Regions from separate parts of the Streptomyces sp. NPDC047453 genome, predicted to be linked through region 3. Evidence: riboswitches for the same ligand, from Rfam matches in the RefSeq annotation. Region 3 holds a riboswitch; each other region holds the start of a gene.
What was found. Region 3 has a riboswitch for cobalamin ahead of ABZ818_RS05630 (cobalamin biosynthesis protein). Riboswitches for the same ligand answer to the same signal wherever they lie in the genome.

Region 1 (5,256 bases), on a different contig from region 3:
GCCTGCGCACTGCACGGACGCTCGCCGGTGATCAGCTAGGGGACGGAGTCGCCACATGTCGAATGCCCCGGAAGCCACCAGAGCGGTGGTGACACCCTTACGGGTCGTCATCGCCCTCTGCCTCGTCGCCCCCTTCGTGGCGCTGCTGTGGGTGGGGTCGTACGCGAAGACGGATCCGGTGTTCACAGGGATCCCGTTCTTCTACTGGTACCAGATGCTGTGGGTGGTCCTCTCCGCGGCCCTGACGATGACCGCATACCGGCTGTGGCTGCGTGATCAGCGCGCCGCCCGGGCCTCGCGGGCCGCGCGGACCGCCCCTGCCGCCACGCCCGAGGACGGGGGTGCGGTCAAGTGAAGGACGGTGTCAACGGCGTCGCGCTCGGCGTCTGCGTCTTCTTCTTCCTGCTCGTCACCGTCATGGGCTTCCTGGCCTCGCGCTGGCGCCGTGCCGAGAACGAGCACAGCCTGGACGAATGGGGCCTGGGCGGCCGGTCGTTCGGCACCTGGGTGACCTGGTTCCTGCTCGGCGGCGACCTGTACACCGCCTACACCTTCGTGGCCGTGCCGGCCGCCGTCTACGCCACGGGCGCGGCCGGCTTCTTCGCGGTGCCGTACACGATCCTGGTCTACCCGCTGATCTTCACGTTCCTGCCGCGGCTGTGGTCGGTGTCCCACCGGCACGGATACGTGACCACCTCGGACTTCGTCCGCGGCCGGTTCGGCTCCAAGAGCCTGTCGCTGGCGGTGGCGCTCACCGGCATCCTCGCGACCATGCCGTACATCGCGCTCCAACTGGTCGGCATCCAGGCCGTGCTTGACGTGATGGGCGTCGGTGGCGGCGACAGCACCCACTGGTTCGTGAAGGACCTGCCGCTGCTGATCGCCTTCGGTGTGCTGGCGGCCTACACCTACTCGTCGGGACTGCGCGCGCCCGCGCTGATCGCGTTCGTGAAGGACACCCTGATCTACATCGTGATCGCGGTGGCCATCATCTACATCCCGATCAAGCTGGGCGGCTTCGGCGAGGTGTTCGCCAAGGCGGACCAGAAGTTCAGCGAGTCGGGGACGGGCGGCCTGGTGCCGGCGGCGGCCGGCCAGTGGACGTACGCCACGCTGGCCCTGGGCTCCGCGCTCGCGCTGTTCATGTACCCGCACTCGATCACCGCGACCCTGTCCTCGCGCAGCCGCGAGGTGATCCGCCGCAACACCACGATCCTGCCGCTGTACTCGCTGATGCTGGGCCTGCTCGCCCTGCTGGGCTTCATGGCGATCGCGGCGGGCGTGCAGGTGAAGAACGGCCAGCTGGCCATTCCGCAGCTGTTCGAGAACATGTTCCCGGACTGGTTCGCGGGCGTGGCGTTCGCGGCGATCGCCATCGGCGCGCTGGTGCCGGCGGCCATCATGTCGATCGCCGCCGCGAACCTGTTCACCCGCAACATCTACAAGGACTTCCTCCGCCCGCACGCGACGCCGAAGGAGGAGACCCGGGTCTCCAAGATCGTGTCGCTGCTGGTCAAGGTGGGCGCGCTGGTCTTCGTCCTGACCATGGACAAGACGGTCGCCATCAACTTCCAGCTGCTCGGCGGCATCTGGATCCTGCAGACCTTCCCGGCCCTGGTCGGCGGCCTGTTCACCCGCTGGTTCCACCGCTGGGCGCTGCTGGCGGGCTGGGCGGTCGGCATGGTCTACGGCACGGTCGCCGCCTACGGGGTCGCCTCGCCGACGCAGAAGCACTTCGGCGGTTCGGCGAAGGAGATCCCGGGCATCGGCGAGATCGGCTACATCGGCCTGACGGCGTTCGTGCTCAACGCGGTCGTCGCGGTGGTCCTGACGTTCGTGCTGAGGGCGGTCAAGGCGCCTCAGGGCGTGGACGAGACCCGGCCGGAGGACTACACGGCGGACGCCGGCGACCCGGGCGTCGAGGTGGAGCTCCCGCCGACCACGGCGGCGGCGCCGCACTGACACCCGGGAGGGGCATCCCACGGGCCGCCGGAGAAATCCGGCGGCCCGCTGCCGTGCCCGTGCGGCACACTCGGGCCATGGACATCGCGATCCGGCCGGTGGAACCCGGCGAGTACGGCACCCTCGGTGAGATCACCGCCCAGGCCTACCTCCGGGACGGGCTCCTCGACTTCGGCGAGAGCGACGAGTATCTCGGCGAGCTGCGGGACGTGGCCAAGCGGGCGGCCGCGGCCGAGGTGCTGGTGGCGGTGGCGGACGGGACGGTGCTCGGCGGCGTGACCTTCGTCCCCGGCACTGGCCCCATGGCCGACCTCGCCGGTCCCGGGGAGACCGAGATACGGATGCTCGCGGTCGCCCACACGGCGCGCGGCCGAGGCGTCGGCGAGGCCCTCGTACGGGCCTGCCTGGACCGGGCACGGGCCGTGCAGGGCTGTGTCCGCGTGGTGCTGTCCACCCAGGGCACCATGCACACCGCCCACCGCATCTACGAGCGTCTGGGCTTCGTCCGCACGCCGGGCCGGGACTGGAACCCCCTCCCGCACCTGGACGACATCATGCTGCTCACCTACGAGTTGACATTCTGACACGTTCCGGAGTCGACGCGGCACAACATATGGGGGTGCCCGACTCACTCAGCACAAGATGTATGCTCGTGCTCACTGTCGCCGCAGGGGAATCCGGTGCGAATCCGGAACTGTCCCGCAACGGTGTACTCGTGCACGTATGCCCCCATGGGCCGCCACGAGCGTCAGTCCGAGGACCTGCCGACAGTGCGCCCGGCCGTCCGGTCCGGGTGCCCTGACGTCCGGGCCTCGTGGAATGGGCCGGTGGACGCGGCGCCGCGTGCGCTCGTGTGCCGCCCCCTGCCCTCGGCGAGGCCCCGTGCCGAGCGAGGGAGAGCTCCACGTGACCATCGCGCCAGCAGACCCGGTTTCAGTCACAGCTCCGGAAACCGACGGTCCAGGTGCCGTACTGCTGCGGACCCTGACCGAGCTGACCGCCGACCTCCCCGACGCCGACCCCGGCCGGGTCGCCGCCGCCGCGCTGCGCGGCCGGTCGGCGCGGGCCGACGAGGCCGAGTTGCGCGAGCTGGCCACGGAGGCGGCCGCCGGGCTCATCTCCGAGGACCCCGCCTACTCCCGGCTCGCGGCCAGGCTGCTGACCCTCGCCGTCCGCGCCGAGGCCGCCTCCCAGGGCGTCGCCTCCTTCACCGACTCGGTCGCCGTGGGGCATCGCGAGGGCCTCATCGCCGACCGGACGGCCGAGTTCGTACGCGCCCATGCCGACCGCCTGGACGCGCTGATCGACCGGGCCGCCGACGACCGCTTCGGCTACTTCGGCCTGCGCACCCTGCACAGCCGGTACCTGCTGCGGCACCCGATCACCCGCAAGGTGATCGAGACGCCGCAGCACTTCATGCTGCGGGTCGCGGCGGGTCTCGCGCAGGACGCCACCGCGCGGTCGGTCGACGAGGTCGAGGCGCTCTACGGGCTGATGAGCCGCCTCGACTACCTGCCCTCCTCCCCCACGCTCTTCAACTCCGGGACGCGTCACCCCCAGATGTCGTCCTGCTACCTGCTCGACTCCCCCAGGGACGAGCTGGACTCGATCTACGAGCGCTACCTCCAGGTCGCCCGTCTGTCCAAGCACGCCGGCGGCATCGGCATCGCCTACTCCCGCATCCGCTCCCGCGGTTCGCTGATCCGCGGCACCAACGGGCACTCCAACGGCATCGTGCCGTTCCTGAAGACCCTGGACGCCTCGGTGGCCGCCGTGAACCAGGGCGGCCGGCGCAAGGGCGCCGCCGCGGTCTACCTGGAGACCTGGCACTCGGACATCGAGGAGTTCCTGGAGCTGCGCGACAACACCGGCGAGGACGCCCGCCGGACGCACAACCTCAACCTCGCGCACTGGGTCCCGGACGAGTTCATGCGCCGGGTGAACGCCGACGGGCAGTGGTCGCTGTTCTCCCCCGCGGACGTGCCGGAGCTGGCCGACCTGTGGGGCGAGGAGTTCGACGCCGCGTACCGCACCGCGGAGGCGCGGGGCCTGGCGAGGAAGACCATGCCGGCCCGCGACCTGTACGGCCGCATGATGCGCACCCTCGCGCAGACCGGCAACGGCTGGATGACCTTCAAGGACGCCGCCAACCGCACCGCCAACCAGACGGCACAGCCCGGCCACGTCGTCCACTCCTCCAACCTCTGCACGGAGATCCTGGAGGTCACCGACGACGGCGAGACGGCGGTGTGCAACCTGGGTTCGGTCAACCTCGGCGCGTTCGTGGCCGGCGGGGACATCGACTGGGAGCGGCTGGACGAGACCGTCCGCACCGCCGTCACCTTCCTCGACCGCGTGGTGGACATCAACTTCTACCCGACCGAGCAGGCGGGCCGCTCCAACGCCCGCTGGCGGCCGGTGGGCCTGGGCGCCATGGGCCTTCAGGACGTCTTCTTCAAGCTGCGGCTGCCCTTCGACTCCCCGGAGGCGAAGGCCCTGTCCACCCGTATCGCCGAGCGGATCATGCTCGCCGCGTACGAGGCGTCGGCCGACCTCGCCGAGCGCGAGGGCCCGCTGCCCGCATGGGAGAAGACCCGTACGGCCCGGGGCGTGCTGCACCCCGACCACTACGACGTCGAGCTGACCTGGCCGGAACGCTGGGCGGCCCTGCGCGAGCGGATCGCCGCCGTCGGCATGCGCAACTCGCTGCTGCTCGCCATCGCCCCGACCGCCACCATCGCCTCGATCGCGGGCGTGTACGAGTGCATCGAGCCGCAGGTCTCCAACCTCTTCAAGCGCGAGACACTCTCCGGGGAGTTCCTTCAGGTCAACTCGTACCTGGTGAACGATCTGAAGGCGCTCGGCGTCTGGGACGCCCGGACCCGCGAGGCGCTGCGCGAGGCGAACGGCTCGGTGCAGGACTTCGCCTGGATCCCCGAGGACGTGCGGACGCTGTACCGCACGGCGTGGGAGATCCCGCAGCGCGGCCTGATCGACATGGCCGCGGCCCGCACCGCGTTCCTGGACCAGTCCCAGTCCCTGAACCTGTTCATGGAGACGCCGACCATCGGCAAGCTCTCCTCGATGTACGCCTACGCCTGGAAGCAGGGCCTGAAGACGACGTACTACCTGCGCTCCCGCCCCGCGACCCGGATCGCGCGGGCCGCCCGCGCCACTGTCCCCGTCCAGGCGACGCCGGACCCCGAGGCGGTCGCCTGCTCCCTGGAAAACCCCGAGTCCTGCGAGGCCTGCCAGTAATGACCAGCGAGACCAAGAACCTGCTCGACCCCGGCT
Region 2 (5,256 bases), on a different contig from region 3:
CGGTCGGCGACCGGGCCGGCCAGCTGCATCCCCACGAAGGCGCCCGCCCCGAGCAGCAGCAGGAAGCCGCCCAGGACGGCGTGGCTGACGCCGACGCGGTGCTCGATGGGCGGGATCTGCACGATCCACATCCCCAGCAGGGTCCCGTTGAGGATGAAGTACGTGAAGGTCGCCAGACGCGCCGCGCGAAGTGATCGCTCCATGGAGCGAACGTATCGAACATGAATGGTGTTTGGAAAGCGCCTCTTCTCACAGTGTTCCTGTTCGTCGGCGCATGGTGTTCAATCGCCGCATGGGGAACACGGGCCGTCTGAGGCGGATCACGGACGCGGTGCGCGAGGCGGGAAGCCTCGGCGTCGGCCAGTTGGCCGAACTCACCGGAGCCTCGGAGATGACCATCCGCCGCGACCTGGAGGCCCTGGCCGCCCAAGGCGTACTGGAACGCTTCCGGGGCGGCGCCCGGTCCCTGCTGCTGCGCGGCGAGGAGCCACCCTTCCCCCTGCGCGCGCAGGAGGGCACACGGGCCAAGCAGCGCATCGCCGCGGACGCGGCCGCGCTGATCGCCGACGGGGAGACGGTCGTCCTCGACAGCGGCACCACCTGCCTGGAAGTGGCCAGGGCGCTGCGCGGCCGGCGGGTGACCGTGATGCCGCTGTCCCTCCAGGCCGTCGACGCGCTGGCCGACAGTCCCGGGCAGACCACCCTCCTCGTGCCCGGCGGCCGGCCCCGTCCGGGCGAGGGAGCCCTCACCGGCCCCCTGACCCTGGCTTCGCTGGCGGCCCTGCGCTTCGACACCGCCGTCATCGGCTGCTGTGGGCTGACCGCACAACAGGGCCTGACCGCCTACGACTTGGACGACGCGGCGGTGAAACGGGCCGCGATCGACTCCGCCCGGCGCGTGCTCGCCGTGGCCGACGGCACCAAACTGTCCCGTACGGCGCACGCCTTCGTCGCACCGGTCTCGCGGCTGCACACCCTCGTCACCGACGATTCCGCGCCACCCGGCGAGGTCGAGACGATCCGCGCCGCGGGCACGATCGTCAACACCGCGCGGTGGGAGTGAAGTTGACCATCCGAATCACTCTCGTCGCGCCCGCGACGAGCCCGTCGCTGCGGCAGGCCCGGTTCGACGACGGCGACTCGATCGACGACGGCGGGGCGGCCAGGGCCCGTTCGGCGGCCGGATCGCTGCCCGCGGCCGCCCGCGTGCTCCTGTCCCCGAGCGCACGCTGCCGGGAGACGGCGTCGGCGCTCGGCCTCGACGGCGTGGCGGTACGGGAGTTGGCCGGTCTGGACGCGGGCCGCTGGAGGGGCCGGACCCTGGAGGAGGTGATGGCCACCGAGCCGGAGGCGGTGGGCCGCTGGCTCGCCGACCCCGACTGCGCACCGCACGGCGGGGAGTCGGTGCGGGACGCGTGCGAGCGGGTCGGGCACTGGCTGGACAGCGCGCGGGACACCGACGGCCGTACGCTCGCGGTGGTCGAGCCGGAGGTCGTACGGGCCGCGGTCGTCCATGTGCTGGGCGTGCCCGCGACCGGTTTCTGGCGGCTGGACGTACCGCCTTTGACGGCAACGGAGTTCAGCGGTCGGGCCGGCCGCTGGAATCTGCGGCTCGGACAGCCGCTGGCGGCGGCGTCCTGACGAACGCGACAGGGCCCCCGGACGGATCCGAAGGGCCCTGTCGTGTGCCGAAGGGTTCAGTGCGCGGCCGGCACCGCCTGCCCGGACGCGGCGGTCGCGGGGCTGGGGTTCAGCAACCGCTGGGCCAACTCGCCGAAGAGCAGCCCGAATCCGCCCCACAGGACGGTCTGCATGGCCAGGGCGGAGAGCCTGAACCGCCACAGCAGGGTGGCCGGGAAGTCCGCCGGAACCTCGTTGACGACCGGCAGGAAGGCGTAGGCCAGCCCGATCACCACGGCGAAGGCGGCCACCGCGGCCACCGTCGCGTACCACGTGCCCAGCGTGGGCGCGAGGCGCTTGCCCAGGATCGTGGCGGCGATCGCGAGGAGGATGCTGAGCAGCATCATCAGGAAGTACAGGGTCGTGCGCTTGCCGATGGTGTCTTCCTGGCCGACCGCGGGCGGGTTGGCCGGGTACTTCAGGAACGGCACGACGTACACGGCCAGCAGCGCGCAGCCGGACAGCAGCAGCGCGGTCGCCCGCGGGGAGAAGCGGCCCACGCGGCCCAGCGCGAAGCAGAAGGCGAGCGCGGCGATACCGCCGAAGGCGACCCCGTAGACGAGGACGCCGGTGGCGAGACCGGCGGTGGACTGCAGGGAACGGGAGACGACTTCCACCTCGTCATGAGAGTGGGAGTGGGAGTGCGCCTCCTCGAGGCCGATCGCCTTGTCGACGAACGGCTCCCCGAGGAAGTAGGCGGCGACCAGGGCGAGCACACCGGCGGCAAGGCCGGCGAGCATGCCCCGCACCAGAAGGTTTCTTACCGTTGCGGAGTTCATGAGCGTGCGGCGTCCCTCGCCTCAGTGGCAGGGGAAGCCGAGCAGGTGGCGGGCGTCGTGCACCCACTCGTGGACGTCCGTGCCGCTGAACACGGAGGTGGCGCCCTGCTCGGCGCCGACGAAGTAGAGCAGGACCAGCATGAGAACGCCGAAGAAGACCGCCCAGGGAGCTATCGCCTTCAGCGGCAGCGTGGCGGGAACGGCGGGGGTGGCGGTCGGCTGAGCGACGGTCTGCGCCATGGCAGAACCTCCTCTGGGAGTTCGCGTCCCATCTCGGTGGTGCACAGGACGACAGCCGCGGGTCTGACTCACGAACATCCCTGGGGCGTTCGCATACAGTGGCGCGACCGTGCCGGATTCCCACCGGCTTCCGTCGTGCCGTCGTCGATATCGGACAGACGGTATCGCGTGCCGGGGGCCCGGCCAAGACCGCGACCACGGACGTGATCTTCTCCACCAGCCGTACTCCGCGGAACTTGCGGAGGCTCCTTTTCGACCCTGAAGCGTCAGCCTCAGCCCTGGAGCGTCAACGCCGTGTAGGCGGCCTCCGCGCGGCGGGAGCCCGGAGTGTCCGGCGGGGCGTTGCCGAGGAAGCCGTGCGTGGTGCCGTCGAAGTGGATCCGCCCCTGGGACAGGACGGTGATGCGGTCCGCGTCGTCGGCCGCCCCTCCCAGACTCTGCTGCCGCGATGGCCCGACAGGGCGCTCCGGTGCTGTGGCAAGATGCGCTGGCAGGCTCTGACCAGCTCAGACCGGTGGGACGGCGCACGCTGCTGCCCCGCCGTCCGGCGCACCCACAGGCACTCCGCCCGCCGCGCCACTCGATCCGCACGCACCACCCCGGAGGGACGAGCCCCGTGCTCACGTCGTACGCCGCCCACTTCGACACACCAGCCGGGTACCTGGACTTCGCACGTTTCGGACCGCCCTCCCGGGACGCCGTCACCGCCACCGCGCGCGCCCTGGAGGCGTCCGCCCGCGCCGACCACACCACCGTGGACACCCTGATGCGCGCGGAGGAGACCGCGCGGGACACGGCCGCCCGTCTCGCCGGCACCGACGCCCGGCACACGGTGCTCCTCCCGAACGCGTCCACCGGACTGTTCCACGCCGCACTCGGCATCCGAGAGGGCGTGGTCGTCGCGCCACGCACCGACTTCCCCGCCAACCACTACCCGTGGCGCCGCTCCGCGGACCTGGGCCGGGCCACTCCGCGCTGGATCGACCCCGCGCCCGGCTCCGGAGTCACCCCCGACCTGGTCCGCGCCGCGCTGACCGACGACGTCGTGGCCGTGTCGGTCAGCGCCGTGGACTTCCGCACCGGGTTCCGTGCCGACCTGGCGGCGCTGCGCGAGGCGATCGGGCCCGACCGGCTGCTGATCGTGGACGCCATTCAGGCGTTCGGTGTCGCCTCGCTGTCCTGGGACGCCGCCGACGTGGTGGTCGCGGGCGGCCAGAAATGGCTGCGCGCCGGATGGTCGACCGGCTTCGCCTCGCTGTCCGACCGCGCTCTGGAATCCCTGGAGCCGGTCCTCACCGGCTGGACGGGCGTCGAGGAGGTCGGCCTCTTCGACGGAGCCGAGCACCCGCCCGCCCCGGACGCACGACGGTGGTCGATCACCAATCTGAGTCCGGTGACGGCCGCCGCGTTCGCGGCCGCGCTGGACCTCGTCGAGCGGCACACCGTCGCCGCCATCGAAGCCGCGATCGCCGTACGGATCGCCGAACTCACCGAGGTCGTCGAAACGTGCGGCGGCCGCGTCCTCTCCCCCGTCGACCCGGCGCGGCGCGCGGGCATCCTCTCCTTCACCCTGCCGGACCACGATCCGTCCCTCGTCGCCAAGGCACTGCACGCCGAAGGCGTCACCGCGACCGTGCGCACCGACTCGCTCAGGCTCTCCCCGCACGCCTCGACCCCGCCGGAGGCAGCCGAACGGGTCGCCACCGCACTGTCGTCCCTGGAGAGTTGAACCCGCGAGTCGGCGACACGTCGAACCCGCGGACCGGCGATCTCCTTTCCGTCAGGCGGGAGCGGGCTCGGGCTCTGCCTCACCGGTGAGCCGCCCGGCACGGGCGAGCGCCCCGACCGAGGCGGCGCACACGAGTCCGGTGGCGGTCAGGGCCGTCCAGGTCATCCAGAGGGCATGGTGCCGCTGGGCGAAGTCCCACAGCGCGCCGGTGACCAGGTTGCCCAGGGTGATGCCCAGGCCGGAGACGGTGTTGTAGAGCCCGTAGTAGGTCGCGACCAGGCGGTTGCCCGACAGGGCGACGACGGTGTCCATCTCGAACGGGTAGACCACGGCGGAACCCACCGCGAGCAGGACCACCGCGGCCACCAGCGAGACCAGCGCGGCCCCCGAGGAGCCGCGCGGGGCGAGCGCGAGCGGCAGGAAGGCCAGCCCCATCACGGCCAGTCCCCGAACCAGCGCCTGGCTGGGTTGCCACCGCTGCTTGGCCCAGCCGGTCAGGCGCAGTTGGCCGACGACGGCCACCGCGGCGGAGACGATGAAGAGCCCGCTGGTGACCGCCGTGCCGTTCGCCCCCAGGGCGTCCGCCGCCGCCAGCGGAAGGGCCAGGTACACCTGGAAGGTGAGCACGTAGGAGCCGATCATGGCGGTGGCGAAGAGCAGGAAGGGGCGGTTGGACACGACCGTCCGCCACTGCGCGAGCACGCTCTCCCGCCGGGCCGTGTCCGCCGTGTGGCCGCGCCGGGCGGGCAGGGCGCGCCACTGCAGCACGGTGAGGACGGCGAAGATGCCGGCGGCGGTCGTGCACACGAGGCGGAAGTCGGCGGCGAG
Region 3 (5,256 bases):
GCCGGCACCGACGACTCGGCCATCAACTCGGCGTCCGGTACGGCCTCTCCGCCCAGCAGCACCGTCGGCACGCCGGAGGCCTTCAGCGCGGCGAGTCCGTCCTCCCAGGCGCGCTTGCCGCCGAGCAGCCGTACGACGGCGATGTCCGCACCGTCGAGCAGCCCCGGAAGCTCCTCGTCGACGTCCACGCGGGTCGGATTGCCGATCCGGTAGGAGGCGGCCGAGGCTCGGGCGGCGAGCAGATCGGTGTCGGCGGTCGACAACAACAACACTGTGCTCATGCGGGCGCTCCCGGTGGAATGAAAGGCAGTCCTTGCGGCGCGCCCGACTCGATGAGCCGCCAGAGCGCGTCCGTGTCCGCGTGCTGTTCGATCAGGTCGCCGAGCCGGTCGAGCTGCTCCTCGCGCAGCGCGGCGAACGAGGTGTCGGGCGCCGGCACGAAACGGCGTCCAGCCGCGGCCGCCACCTCGCGCAGGAACGCGCGCCGGAAGCCGTCCGACTCCAGCGAGCCGTGCCAGTGCGTGCCCCAGACGGCCCCGACCCGGCAGCCGTCCAGGAAGGGTTCCCCGCCGGTGACTTCGGCGACCCCGTGGTGGATCTCGTACCCCTCGACCCGCTGGCCGAGGGCCACGCCCCGCGGCCGGGTGAGGGTCTTCTCACGGGCGAACCCGACCCGTACGGGCAGCAGGCCCAGCCCGTCGACGTGCCCGCGCCGGCTCTCCACGTCGTCCTCGATGTGCTCGCCGAGGATCTGGAAGCCGCCGCAGATGCCCAGCACCGGCCGCCCCTCGGCGGCCCGGCTCGCCACAGCCCGTGCGAGCCCCCGCTCCCGCAGCCATTCCAGCGCCCTGACCGTGCCGCGTGTGCCGGGCACGACGACGAGGTCGGCGTCGGTCAGCTCCTCGGGCCGGTCCACGAACCGCACGACGACGCCCGGTTCGGCGGCGAGCGCGTCCACGTCGGTGAAGTTGGACATCAGCGGCACGGCGCAGACGGCGACCCGCAGCACGTCCTCCCCGACCGGGGGAGCCACGGCGGACTCCCGCACGGCTCCCCGAAGGGACATGCGCAGCCCGTCCTCCTCGTCGATGCCGAGCCCGTGCCGGAACGGCAGCACGCCGTACGTACGCCGGCCGGTGAGCCCGTGCAGCATGTCGAGCCCGGGTTCGAGCAGCGAGACGTCCCCGCGGAACTTGTTGACGAGGAACCCGGCGACGAGTTCCTGGTCCTCCGGCGACAGCAGTGCGAGCGTGCCGTAGAAGGAGGCGAAGACGCCACCGCGGTCGATGTCGCCGACGACGAGCACGGGCAGCCGCGCGCCGCGCGCGATCCCCATGTTGACGATGTCGGTCCGGCGCAGGTTGATCTCCGCCGGGCTGCCCGCCCCCTCGCAGATCACCGCGTCGTGCGTGCTCCGCAGCTCGGCGAGGCAGTCCAGCACGGTGCCGAGGAGCTTCTGCTGCCGCCCGCCGTGGTAGCCGCGCGCGCTCAACTCGCCCACCGGTTTGCCCAGCAGGACGACCTGGCTGCTCTGCTCGCCGCCCGGCTTGAGCAGCACCGGGTTCATCAGCGCGGTCGGCTCGATGCGGCACGCCTGGGCCTGCATGGCCTGCGCCCGCCCGATCTCGGCGCCCTCCCGGGTGACGAACGAGTTGAGGGACATGTTCTGCGCCTTGAAGGGAGCGACCTTCACGCCCTGGCGCCGCAGCCACCGGCAGATCCCGGCCGTGACGACGCTCTTCCCGGCGTCGGAGGTGGTGCCGGCGACGAGCAGACCGCCACTCATGACGTCCGTCCTCTCTTCAGCAGCCGTACGCCCGCGCACACTCCGAGCGCGAGCCAGCCCACGCGGCGGGAGAGCCGTACCGCGCGCTCGATGTCACCCGGCCGGACGGCGCGTCCGGCGCCGTTGAGCACCGGGCGGTGCTCCACGCGCCCGGCGTACGAGAGCGTGCCGCCCAGCCGCACCCCGAGCGCCCCCGCGAAGGCGGCTTCCACCGGACCGGCGTTGGGGCTCGGATGCTTCCCGGCGTCGGAGCGCCAGGCCCGTACGGCACCGCGCGGGTCGTCGCCCGCGACGGCCGCCAGGGTGGCGGTGAGCCGGGCCCCCGGCCATCCGGCGAGGTCGTCGAGCCGGGCCGAGGCCCAGCCGTAGCGGCGGTACCGGGGGGACTTGTGCCCGACCATGGCGTCCAGGGTGTTGACCGCGCGGAAGCCGAGAAGGCCCGGCACACCGGCGGCGGCGCCCCACACCAGCGCGCCCACCACCGCATCGGAGGTGTTCTCGGCGACGGACTCGACGACGGCCCGGGCGATCCCGTCGGCGTCCAGCGCCTGCGGGTCGCGCCCGCACAGATGCGGCAGCCGCGCCCGGGCGGCCTCGACGTCCCCGGCCCCCAGCGCGCGCCCGATCTCCCGTGCCTCACGGGCGAGGGAGGTCCCGCCGACGACGGCCCAGGTGGCGGCGGCGGTCAGCGCGACGGACGCGGTACGGGAGGAACGCGCGGCGGACACGGCCAGCGCGGCCGACGACACGACGCCCCCCACGCACACGGCGGTGTGCAGGGCGCCCCAGCCGCGGTGGTCCCGCCACAGCGCGCGTTCCACGGCACCCGCGGCCCGTCCGAACACGGCGACGGGGTGCCCGCGGCGCGGATCGCCGAGGAGCAGGTCACCGAGGAGGCCGGCGGCGGCGCCGTACGCGAAGTCGCGATCGGCACCCATCGGGTCAGCCGGTCGTGCGGACGGTCGGACAGACGCTGGTGAACCTTGGTCGGCAGCCGCGCATGGCGATATGTGTCCTCACTCAGGGTGTCCACGCCCTGGTTCGACGAGACCGGCGGCGAGAGTTCCTGGCTCCCGGGGAAGTTCTTCCCCGGTCACAGTGGCGGGACCGCGCCGGATTCGCACCGGACTTCCTCTCCTGCCGCCGTACTTGGCTCCGGCAGTCCACCACGCACCGCGAACACCCGTCAACCTGCCGTTGACCTGCGCAGGGGTACTGAGATGAGGCCCACACCGCGGGCGCCGGGGACCAGAAGACCCGCCCTTCCCGGGCCGTCGTGGGGACGGCCCGGAAAGGGCGGGTGACGTGAGGGGGTGGGACCCGGACCCGAACCCGGTTGCCAGGGGCCGGGCCGCGGCGGGTTAGGCCACGATCAGGTAGATCCCGTAGGCCACGGCGGCGGCGCACGCGGCGAAGCAGGCGTAGGCGCCGGTGACCGCGAGGGCCCCGCCGCCGTGGCCCGCGGCGACGGCCCGCTCGCGGCGGGAGAGGCCGGCGATGCCGAGGGTGAACAGGGCCACGAGGCCCACCGTGACGCCGAGGCTGACGCCGAAGACGGAGCCGAGGGCCACCCAGTCGATCTTCATGGTGCTTCTCTTCCTTCTGCCTGTGGCGCGGGCTCAGACGGTGGCGGCCGGCGGGGTCGCCACGGACGCGGGTTCACCGGCGGGTGCGGAGGCCTGGGCGGGGATCGTGGCGGTGAGTTCCTCGGTCACCGGGGAGGCCGGGGGCGGGGTGACGGCGGCGATGGCCTGGGTGACCACGCCGGCCGGCTCCTCGGTCTCGTTGACGTTGGTGTGGTCGACGACCTCGCGGCGGGAGATCTTCCAGATCGCGGCGCTGGAGGCCACCAGGAACGCGGCGACGAGCCAGGTGCCCCAGTCGCCGAGGCGCGTCACGGCCTCCGCGCCGGCCGCGACCAGGGCCGCGGCGGGCAGCGTGAGGGCCCAGGCGACGGCCATGCGGCTCGCGGTGGACCAGCGCACCACGCCGCCCTTGCGGCCCAGGCCCGCGCCCATCACCGAACCGGAGACGACGTGCGTGGTGGAGAGGGAGAAGCCGAGGTGGGAGGAGGCCAGGATGGCGGTGGCCGCGCTGGTCTGGGCGGCGAAGCCCTGCTGCGGCTGGAGGTCGGTCAGGCCCTTGCCCATGGTGCGGATGATGCGCCAGCCGCCGATGTAGGTGCCGAGCGCGATGGCCAGGCCCGCCGAGAGGATGACCCAGGTGGGAGGGTTGGCGCCGGGGGCGAGGGCGCCGCCGGCGATCAGGGCGAGGGTGATGACGCCCATCGTCTTCTGCGCGTCGTTGGTGCCGTGGGCCAGCGAGACCAGGCCCGCGGAGGCGATCTGCCCGGCGCGGTGGCCCTTCTCGGCCGCCTTGCCGTTCGAATTCGACTTACGGCCGATGCCGTACGACAGCCGGGTCGAGACCAGCGCGGCCAGACCCGCGACGACCGGTGCGGCGACCGCCGGGATCAGGACCTTGGTGAGCAGGACACCGCCGTGCACGGCGCTGAAACCGGCCGAGGCGATGGTGGCGCCGATCAGACCGCCCATGAGGGCGTGCGAGGAACTGGAGGGGAGTCCGACCAGCCAGGTCAGCAGGTTCCAGAGGATCGCGCCCACCAGGGCGGCGAAGATGACTTCGGGACGGATGCCGGTCTCGTCGACGAGACCCTTGGAGATCGTGTTGGCGACCTCCACGGACAGGAAGGCGCCCACCAGGTTCAGCACGGCGGACATGGCCACCGCGACCTTGGGCTTGAGCGCACCGGTGGAGATGGTCGTGGCCATCGCGTTTGCGGTGTCGTGGAAACCGTTCGTGAAATCGAACGCGAGTGCGGTGATCACCACTATCGCGAGGATCATCGAGAAGCTTTCCATTTACCCAGGCAATCGTTCGAGCGTCATTGGCGCGTTGAACGTAGGTAACCCGGATGAACGGAAGATGAACTGAGTCGGTCATCGGGGTGTCCGTTCCCGTGGTCCGATGAGGAGAGAGCGGTCGCTCGCGTGAGGTGTCCTGGCACGATCGGCACATGACCGAACTCGGAGAGACGGCCCGCGCCTGGCGGGCGCTGGTCGCGGCGGCCCGCCGCACGGTGTCCGACGGACTGGTCGTCGGCACCTCCGGCAACGTGTCCGTCCGCGTGGGCGACACCGTGCTGGTCACCCCCTCGGGCGTCCCCTACGACCGGCTCACGGACGACGACGTCACCGGTGTCGGCCTCGACGGCCGGCAGGTGCTCGGCACACTGGTGCCGACCAGCGAACTGCCCATGCACCTCGCCGTCTACCGCAGCACCGACGCGGGCGCCGTCGTCCACACCCACGCCGTGCACGCGACGGCCGTATCGACCCTCGTCACCGAGCTCCCGCTGATCCACTACATGGCCGGCGCGCTCGGCGGGCCCGTCCGCGTGGCCCCGTACGCCACGTACGGCACCGAGGAACTGGCCGGGAACATGCTGC

Region 1: it holds a riboswitch for cobalamin, as region 3 does, so the genes downstream of both, ABZ818_RS15665 (ribonucleoside-diphosphate reductase subunit alpha) here and ABZ818_RS05630 (cobalamin biosynthesis protein) in region 3, are expected to answer to the same signal.
Region 2: it holds a riboswitch for cobalamin, as region 3 does, so the genes downstream of both, ABZ818_RS38490 (CbtB-domain containing protein) here and ABZ818_RS05630 (cobalamin biosynthesis protein) in region 3, are expected to answer to the same signal.

Annotation. Positions count from the first base shown of each region.
Region 1 is NZ_JBEYTS010000014.1:88,287-93,542, reverse strand. Features, by position in the region: gene ABZ818_RS15680 (DUF3311 domain-containing protein) at 56-355, shown strand; gene mctP (monocarboxylate uptake permease MctP) at 352-1,962, shown strand; gene ABZ818_RS15670 (GNAT family N-acetyltransferase) at 2,040-2,546, shown strand; cobalamin riboswitch at 2,592-2,746, shown strand; gene ABZ818_RS15665 (ribonucleoside-diphosphate reductase subunit alpha) at 2,869-5,220, shown strand; gene ABZ818_RS15660 (ribonucleotide-diphosphate reductase subunit beta) at 5,220-5,256, shown strand, end outside.
Region 2 is NZ_JBEYTS010000095.1:9,396-14,651, forward strand. Features, by position in the region: gene ABZ818_RS38470 (MFS transporter) at 1-203, opposite strand, end outside; gene ABZ818_RS38475 (DeoR/GlpR family DNA-binding transcription regulator) at 293-1,063, shown strand; gene ABZ818_RS38480 (histidine phosphatase family protein) at 1,066-1,641, shown strand; gene ABZ818_RS38485 (CbtA family protein) at 1,698-2,459, opposite strand; gene ABZ818_RS38490 (CbtB-domain containing protein) at 2,481-2,699, opposite strand; cobalamin riboswitch at 2,738-2,874, opposite strand; gene ABZ818_RS38495 (aminotransferase class V-fold PLP-dependent enzyme) at 3,316-4,428, shown strand; gene ABZ818_RS38500 (MFS transporter) at 4,480-5,256, opposite strand, start outside.
Region 3 is NZ_JBEYTS010000004.1:21,906-27,161, reverse strand. Features, by position in the region: gene cobN (cobaltochelatase subunit CobN) at 1-281, opposite strand, end outside; gene ABZ818_RS05635 (cobyric acid synthase) at 278-1,786, opposite strand; gene ABZ818_RS05630 (cobalamin biosynthesis protein) at 1,783-2,724, opposite strand; cobalamin riboswitch at 2,824-2,961, opposite strand; gene ABZ818_RS05625 (hypothetical protein) at 3,148-3,372, opposite strand; gene ABZ818_RS05620 (inorganic phosphate transporter) at 3,406-4,668, opposite strand; gene ABZ818_RS05615 (class II aldolase/adducin family protein) at 4,824-5,256, shown strand, end outside.